2 linked regions of the Bosea vaviloviae genome follow. The protein of the gene in region 1 interacts with the protein of each later gene in a pairwise test. Links are inferred from orthologs where the notes say so. Each region holds a gene or a part of one and is shown on either strand. Other genes may lie near its edges. The genes, in order: BHK69_RS20315 and BHK69_RS03155.

Region 1 (3,256 bases):
TGCTTGTGATCCTGGCCGGTCCGCGCCACGCGCTCGGATGAAGATAGCGAACCATCGCCTTGATAATAGGACAGAATGGCGCTCCGATCATAAGCACCCAACTCCATCCATTTGCCGATCTCGTCGAGCGTCGTGACCGTATAGGCGCTACGCGCCTGCACCGAGAGTTCGGAGCGGATCTGCAGCCAGCGCCGCTCGATCGCCTTGGCATGGCTTTCGGCGAGAATGTCGAGGCGCTCGCGCACCGCTTCGCGGGTCCATTGCTGAACGGCGACATAGGCCGATCCCCCCACGGCGAGCGCAGCGAGGCATGCCAGGCCGAGCATGGCAGCAGGAAGCCTGAATCTCAGACTGAACAAGCGTCCTGGTCCCCGCAACGACACCGATGATGGTCTCAGGTGAATAGACCAGTCGGCGTTAACTTTCGCTGAAAGGCCCTGCCCTCAGGACAATGGCAGCCAGGATGGCGGCAGCAATGCCGCAGCGGCGGCGGCGCTGCCGATGATCACCGACGTCAGGACGATCAGGATAGACGCGATCGAGACGTGGCGCCGGCCGGCGAAACTGAAATTGAGCTGCATGGGATGCTCTGGGCGAATCGAATGATGTTCGGCTTACTTTGCGTGAGGGCCCTGCCGGGCCGCGGAAAGGCGAGACCGTGGCGAAACCGTGACGGCGTCCGTCGAACAGCCCCTAGGCGCGTTTGACGATTGCTTTAGGAGCGAATTCCCGCCTAAACCGCCGCATGCTCACGATCAACGACATTACCTACAGGCTCGGCGAACGGCTGCTGCTCGATCACGCCAGCGCAGCGCTGCCCGATGGCTCGCGCGTCGGCCTCGTCGGCCGTAACGGCACCGGCAAGACCACACTCTTCCGCATCATCACCGGCGATCTTTCGCCGGAAGGCGGCAATATCAGCCTGCCCAAGGGTCGGCGCATCGGCGGCGTCGCACAGGAAGCGCCCGGCGGTCCGGAGACGCTGATCGAGGTCGTGCTCGCCGCCGACACCGAGCGCGCGGCCCTGATCAAGGAGTCCGAGACCGCCAAAGACCCGCATCGCATTGCCGAGATCGAAACCCGGCTTGCCGACATCAACGCCCATTCCGCGCCGGCCCGCGCCGCGACCGTGCTGCACGGCCTTGGCTTCGACGAGGCGGCGCAGCAGCGCCCCTGCTCGGATTTCTCCGGCGGCTGGCGCATGCGCGTCGCGCTCGCCGCCGTGCTGTTCTCGGAGCCTGACCTGCTGCTCCTCGACGAGCCGACCAACTATCTCGACCTCGAAGGCACGCTCTGGCTCTACGATTATCTCGAGCGCTACCCGCACACCGTACTCGTCGTCAGCCATGATCGCGAATTGCTCGATACCTGCGTTGACCACATCCTGCATCTCGACCAGGGCAAGCTGACGATCTATCGCGGCGGCTACACCTCCTTTGCCAGGCAACGCGCCGAAAAGCAGATGCAGCTCTCCAAGGCCAAGGAAAAGCAGGACGCCGAGCGCAAGCATCTCCAGGCCTTCGTCGACCGCTTCAAGGCGAAGGCCTCGAAGGCGCGCCAGGCGCAGTCGCGCGTCAAGCGGCTGGAGAAGATGGAATCGATCGCCACCATCGTCGATCGCGACGTCCAGCCCTTCAGCCTGCCCGGCCCCGAGCGGCCGCTCTCGCCGCCGATGATCGTGCTGGACAACGCCAGCGCCGGTTATGGCGACCGCACCGTGCTGTCGAAGCTCAACCTGACGCTCCTGCCCGACGACCGCATCGCGCTGCTCGGCTCGAACGGCAACGGCAAGTCGACCTTCTGCAAGCTGATCGGCGGCAGGCTGCCGCCGCTCTCGGGCACGATGCGGAAATCATCGAAGCTGGAGACGGCCTATTTCGCCCAGCACCAGCTCGACGAATTGCGGCTGGAGGACACGCCGGTCGCGCATTTGCGCGATCTGATGCCGGACGCCCCCGAGGCCAAGGTGCGCTCCAAGGCGGCGCAGATCGGCTTCCCCGCGAGCAAGGCCGAGACGCCGGTGAAGAACCTCTCCGGCGGCGAGAAGGCCCGGCTGATGCTGGGGCTTGCGGCCTTTGGTGGCCCCCATCTGCTGATCCTCGACGAGCCGACGAACCATCTCGACATCGACAGCCGCACCGCGCTGGTCAACGCGATCAACGACTATCCCGGTGCGGTCATCCTCGTCAGCCACGACCGCTTCCTGATCGAGTCCTGCGCTGACCGGCTTTGGCTGGTGGGCGACGGCACGGTCAAGAATTTCGACGGCGACATGGAGGATTACCGCAGCTTCGTGCTCGGCACCGCGAAGGCGGCCAAGCGCGAGAAATCCGCAGCCGAAGCAGCCCCGTCAGGTAATGGCAAGGCCGAGGAACGCAAGGAGGCTGCGGTCAAGCGCATCGCACAGGGCCCGCTGCGGCAAAAGCTCAATCTCGCCGAGGCGCGCATCGCCAAGCTGACCGGACTGATCGAGAAGGTCGACGGCGTGCTCGGCAATGGCGCGGCCTTCGCGCGCGACCCCGACAAGGCGCTGATCCTGTCGCGGCAGCGGGCCGAACTCGCCGAGGCGCTGGCGGCAGCCGAAGAGGAGTGGCTGGGCCTGAGCGAGGAACTGGAGAGCGCCTAAGCCAAACGCCCCCGGTCAGGCTCCTTCGACAAGGGCCGCCGGAGAGGCACCCGATCGAGGAATAATCGCTCCTGCTGCCGTATCGTCAATTCCTGACGGGCTTCAGAGCCGGGTCCCAATGCTCGACGATCTTGCCGTCCTTGACCCGGAACAGATCGAACCAGTAGCTGTCATAGGTCTTCAACTCATTGCCGGGCTCTGCCCGGCTGCGACGCATCACGAGCTGGACGAGATCGCCCTGCGTCACGACGGCCACGAATTCGGTCGCGATGATCGCGGTGGCGGCTTTGGGGTTCGGCCAGATCTTCGAGAAATACGCGTTGAACCCGGCCAACCCGCTCGCCACGTTGGGATTGTGCTGGATGTAGTCGTCGGCGAGATAGTCCTTCGCCCTGGTCCAGTCCTGCGCATCGAAGACCTTGGTCCAGAAGTCGAGGACGAGCGCCTTGTTGGCGGCTTCGGCTTGCGACAATTGCGAGACTGTCTGCGCCGAAGCGGTCCGCGGCATGGTCGAAAGCAGGGCGAGGCCTGTCATGGCGACGGTTGCGAAACGAATGATCGATGACCGCCGCATATCCTGGTTCCTGCTCCCGACTAGGGAATGTGCCGAAGAGGTCAGCCCTGCCCGGG
Region 2 (3,832 bases), 3.8 Mb from region 1 along the record:
GTCGGCCTTCTTCTCTTCGGCCTTGGCAGGAACTTCGGCCTTGGCAGGAGCAGCGGCCTTGCCGTCGCCAGCCGTGATCATGCCGAGCAGCGCGCTGACGCCGACCGTGTCGCCTTCCTTGGCGACGATCTCGCCAAGCACGCCCGCTGCCGGCGCGTTGACCTCGAGCGTGACCTTGTCGGTCTCCAGCTCGACCAAAGGCTCGTCGGCCTTCACCGCGTCGCCCGGCTTCTTGAACCACTTGCCGATCGTGGCCTCGGAAACGGATTCGCCGAGGGTGGGTACGCGGATTTCGGTCGCCATGTCAGGCCTCTGTTGGTGTCTTTGTCTGGCGTGTCGTGATGAGCGCTACTGGTGTCAGGCCGCGAAGGCTTCGTCCAGGAACGCGTTGAGCTGTGCGAGGTGCTTGGACATCAGGCCGGTCGCCGTCGCGGCCGATGCCGGGCGTCCGACATAGCGCGGCCGCTTCGACTTGACTCCGGCATGGCCCAGAACCCATTCGAGATAAGGTTCGACGAAGGTCCAGGAGCCCATGTTCTTCGGCTCCTCCTGGCACCAGACCACGTCTGCGCCCTTGAAGCGCGCCAGCTCATGCGCCAGCGACTTCAGCGGGAACGGATAGAGCTGCTCGACGCGCATCAGATAGACGTCGTCCAGCCCACGCTTCTCGCGCTCCTCCAGCAGGTCGAAATAGACCTTGCCCGAGCACAGCACGACGCGGCGGATCTTGGCGTCCTTGACCAGCTTGGTGGTCGAGCGGCCGCGCTCGGCATCGTCATGCAGCACACGATGGAAGGTCGAGCCCTCGGCGAGCTCGGCGAGGTCGGAGACGCAGCGCTTGTGGCGCAGCAGCGACTTCGGCGTCATCAGGATCAGCGGCTTGCGGAAGTCGCGCTTCAGCTGCCGGCGCAGGATGTGGAAATAGCTCGCCGGCGTCGAGCAGTTCGCCACCTGCATGTTGTCTTCCGCACACATCTGCAGGAAGCGCTCCAGCCGGGCCGAGGAATGCTCCGGCCCCTGGCCCTCATAGCCATGCGGCAGCAGGCAGACGAGGCCCGACATGCGCAGCCATTTGCGCTCGCCCGACGAGATGAACTGGTCGAACAGCACCTGCGCGCCATTGGCGAAGTCGCCGAACTGCGCTTCCCAGCAGGTCAGGGCGTTCGGCTCTGACAGCGTGTAGCCATACTCGAAGCCGAGCACCGCCTCTTCCGAGAGCATCGAGTTGATGACCTCGTAGCGCGACTGGCTCTCGCGGATATGGTTCAGCGAGGTGTGGCGCGCCTCGGTCTCCTGGTCGATCAGCACGGAATGGCGTTGGCTGAAGGTGCCGCGCTCGCAATCCTGGCCCGAGAGCCGGACCGGGTTGCCGTCGAGCAGGAGCGAGCCGAAGGCCAGCGACTCCGCCGTCGCCCAGTCGATGCCTTGCCCGGTCTCGACCGCCTTGCGGCGGTTGTCGAGGAAGCGCTGGATCGTCTTGTGGACGTTGAAGCCGGGCGGGGTCGCTGTGATCTTCTCGGTGATCTCCTTGAGAACCTCGGCGGGAACGCCGGTTGCGCCGCGACGCGGATCGTCCTCATCGGCGCGGATCGCCTTCATGCCGGCCCAGCGGCCGTCGAGCCAGTCGGCCTTGTTCGGCTTGAAGGCCTGGCCCGCATCGAATTCGATCTCGAGCTTGGCCTTCCAGGCCGCGCGCGCCTCATCGATCTCGCCGGGCTGGATCACGCCCTCGGCCTCGAGCTTGGCGGAATAGAGCTCCAGCGTCGTCTGGTGGCCGCGGATCTTGCGGTACATCAGCGGCTGGGTGAAGCCCGGCTCGTCGCCCTCGTTATGGCCGAAGCGGCGATAGCAGAACATATCGACCACGACCGGCTTGTGGAACTTCTGCCGGAACTCGATCGCGATCTTGGCAGCGAAGACGACGGCTTCCGGATCGTCGCCATTCACATGGAAGACCGGAGCCTCGACCATCTTGGCCACATCGGACGGATAGGGCGAGGAGCGCGAATAACGCGGATAGGTCGTGAAACCGATCTGGTTGTTGATGATGAAATGCACGGAGCCGCCGGTGCGATGGCCTTTCAGACCGGACAGGCCCAGGCATTCCGCCACCACGCCCTGGCCGGCGAAGGCGGCGTCGCCATGCAGCAGGAGCGGCAGCACCTTGGAGCGCTCGACGATATCGCCGAACTGGTCCTGCTTGGCGCGGACCTTGCCGAGCACGACGGGGTCGACGATCTCGAGATGCGACGGGTTGGCGGTCAGCGAGACGTGGACATTGTTGCCGTCGAACTCACGGTCGCTGGAGGCGCCGAGATGGTACTTGACGTCGCCCGAACCCTCGACGTCGTCGGGAGCGAAGGAGCCGCCCTTGAACTCGTGGAACAGCGCGCGGTGCGGCTTGCCCAGAACTTGGGTCAAGACGTTGAGGCGGCCGCGATGGGCCATGCCGAAGACGATGTCGCGCACGCCCAGCGCGCCGCCGCGCTTGATGATCTGCTCCAGCGCCGGGATCAGGGATTCAGCCCCATCGAGGCCGAAGCGCTTGGTGCCGGTGTATTTCAGGTCGATGAACTTCTCGAAGCCCTCGGCCTCGACGAGCTTGTTCAGGATCGCCTTCTTGCCCTCGCGGGTGAAGGCGATCTCCTTGTCGGGGCCCTCGATCCGCTCCTGCAGCCACGCCTTCTGCTCCGGATCGGAGATGTGCATGAACTCGATGCCGACCGTGCTGCAATAAGTGCGCTGCAGGATCGCGGTCATCTCGCGGATCGTGGCGAACTCCATGCCGAGCACGTTGTCGATGAAGATCTTGCGGTCGAGATCGGCCTCGGTGAAACCGAAAGCGGCCGGCGAGAACTCCTCGGGATCCCGGGCCTGCTCGATCCCCAGCGGATCGAGCTTGGCGTGGAGATGGCCGCGCATGCGGTAGGCGCGGATCAGCATGATGGCGCGCACGGAATCGCGCGTCGCCTGCTGCACGTCAGACGCACTCAGGGCGGTGCCGGCGGCCTTGGCCTTGGCGCCGAGCTTGTCGGAGACAACCTTCTCGACGACAGCCCAGTTGCCGTCGAGCGCCGAGACCAGCTCGCCATTGGCATGGACCGGCCAGTTCGGCTTGGTCCAGGACGCGCCCTTGGCGTTCTGGATGATGGCCGAGCCCTCATCCTTCAGCCCGGCGAAGAAACCCTGCCACTGCTCGTCGACCGATTTCGGATCGGCCTGATAGCGGGCGTAGAGATCTTCGATATAGGCTGCGTTGCCGCCATAGAGGAAACCCGTCTGGGCGAGAGCCTCGTTGATGTCCTGGCGAGCCATGATCTGTCCTGCCTCTCTTGATGCTTAGCGAATAGCGAGTGGCGAGTAGGTGGCGGCGGGCGCTCTATTCGCCATTCGCTACTCGCTATTCGCCGTTCAGCCCTTCAACACGTCGACCAAGGTCTTTCCAAGGCGCGCCGGCGAGGGCGAGACCCGGATGCCGGCCGCTTCCATGGCCGCGATCTTGTCTTCCGCGCCGCCCTTGCCGCCCGAGATGATCGCGCCGGCATGGCCCATGCGACGTCCGGGAGGCGCCGTGCGACCGGCGATGAAGCCGACCATCGGCTTCTTGCGGCCACGCTTGGCTTCGTCCTTGATGAACTGCGCCGCGTCCTCTTCCGCCGAGCCGCCGATCTCGCCGATCATCACGATCGACTTGGTGTGCTCGTCGGCCAGGAACATCTCCAGCATGTCGATGAACTCGGTGCCCTTGACCGGGTCGCCGCCGATGCCGACGGCCGTGGTCTGGCCCAGGCCCTCGCGGGTGGTCTGGAACACCGCCTCATAGGTCAGCGTG

Evidence for each region.
Region 2: the proteins of BHK69_RS20315 (region 1) and BHK69_RS03155 interact in binary tests that used the Escherichia coli proteins (3 or more experiments, as listed by UniProt). The link is inferred for Bosea vaviloviae from one-to-one orthologs.

Annotation. Positions count from the first base shown.
Region 1 is NZ_CP017147.1:4,451,145-4,454,400, forward strand. Bases 241-3,185 are described here. They hold BHK69_RS20315 (ABC-F family ATP-binding cassette domain-containing protein), read left to right. Parts: upstream 241-745; coding sequence 746-2,626; downstream 2,627-3,185. Other genes in these bases: BHK69_RS20310 (methyl-accepting chemotaxis protein), read right to left, coding at 241-326; BHK69_RS32710 (hypothetical protein), read right to left, coding at 444-581; BHK69_RS20320 (nuclear transport factor 2 family protein), read right to left, coding at 2,712-3,185. In the rest of the region: more of BHK69_RS20310, read right to left, coding at 1-240; more of BHK69_RS20320, read right to left, coding at 3,186-3,200; BHK69_RS33220 (hypothetical protein), read right to left, coding at 3,242-3,256. UniProt on the Escherichia coli protein: Genetic data indicate it may be involved in ribosome assembly or function.
Region 2 is NZ_CP017147.1:660,184-664,015, forward strand. The notes cover bases 158-3,678. They hold BHK69_RS03155 (2-oxoglutarate dehydrogenase E1 component), read right to left. Parts: upstream 3,316-3,678; coding sequence 358-3,315; downstream 158-357. Other genes in these bases: odhB (2-oxoglutarate dehydrogenase complex dihydrolipoyllysine-residue succinyltransferase), read right to left, coding at 158-303; sucD (succinate--CoA ligase subunit alpha), read right to left, coding at 3,412-3,678. Also shown: more of odhB, read right to left, coding at 1-157; more of sucD, read right to left, coding at 3,679-3,832. UniProt on the Escherichia coli protein: E1 component of the 2-oxoglutarate dehydrogenase (OGDH) complex which catalyzes the decarboxylation of 2-oxoglutarate, the first step in the conversion of 2-oxoglutarate to succinyl-CoA and CO(2).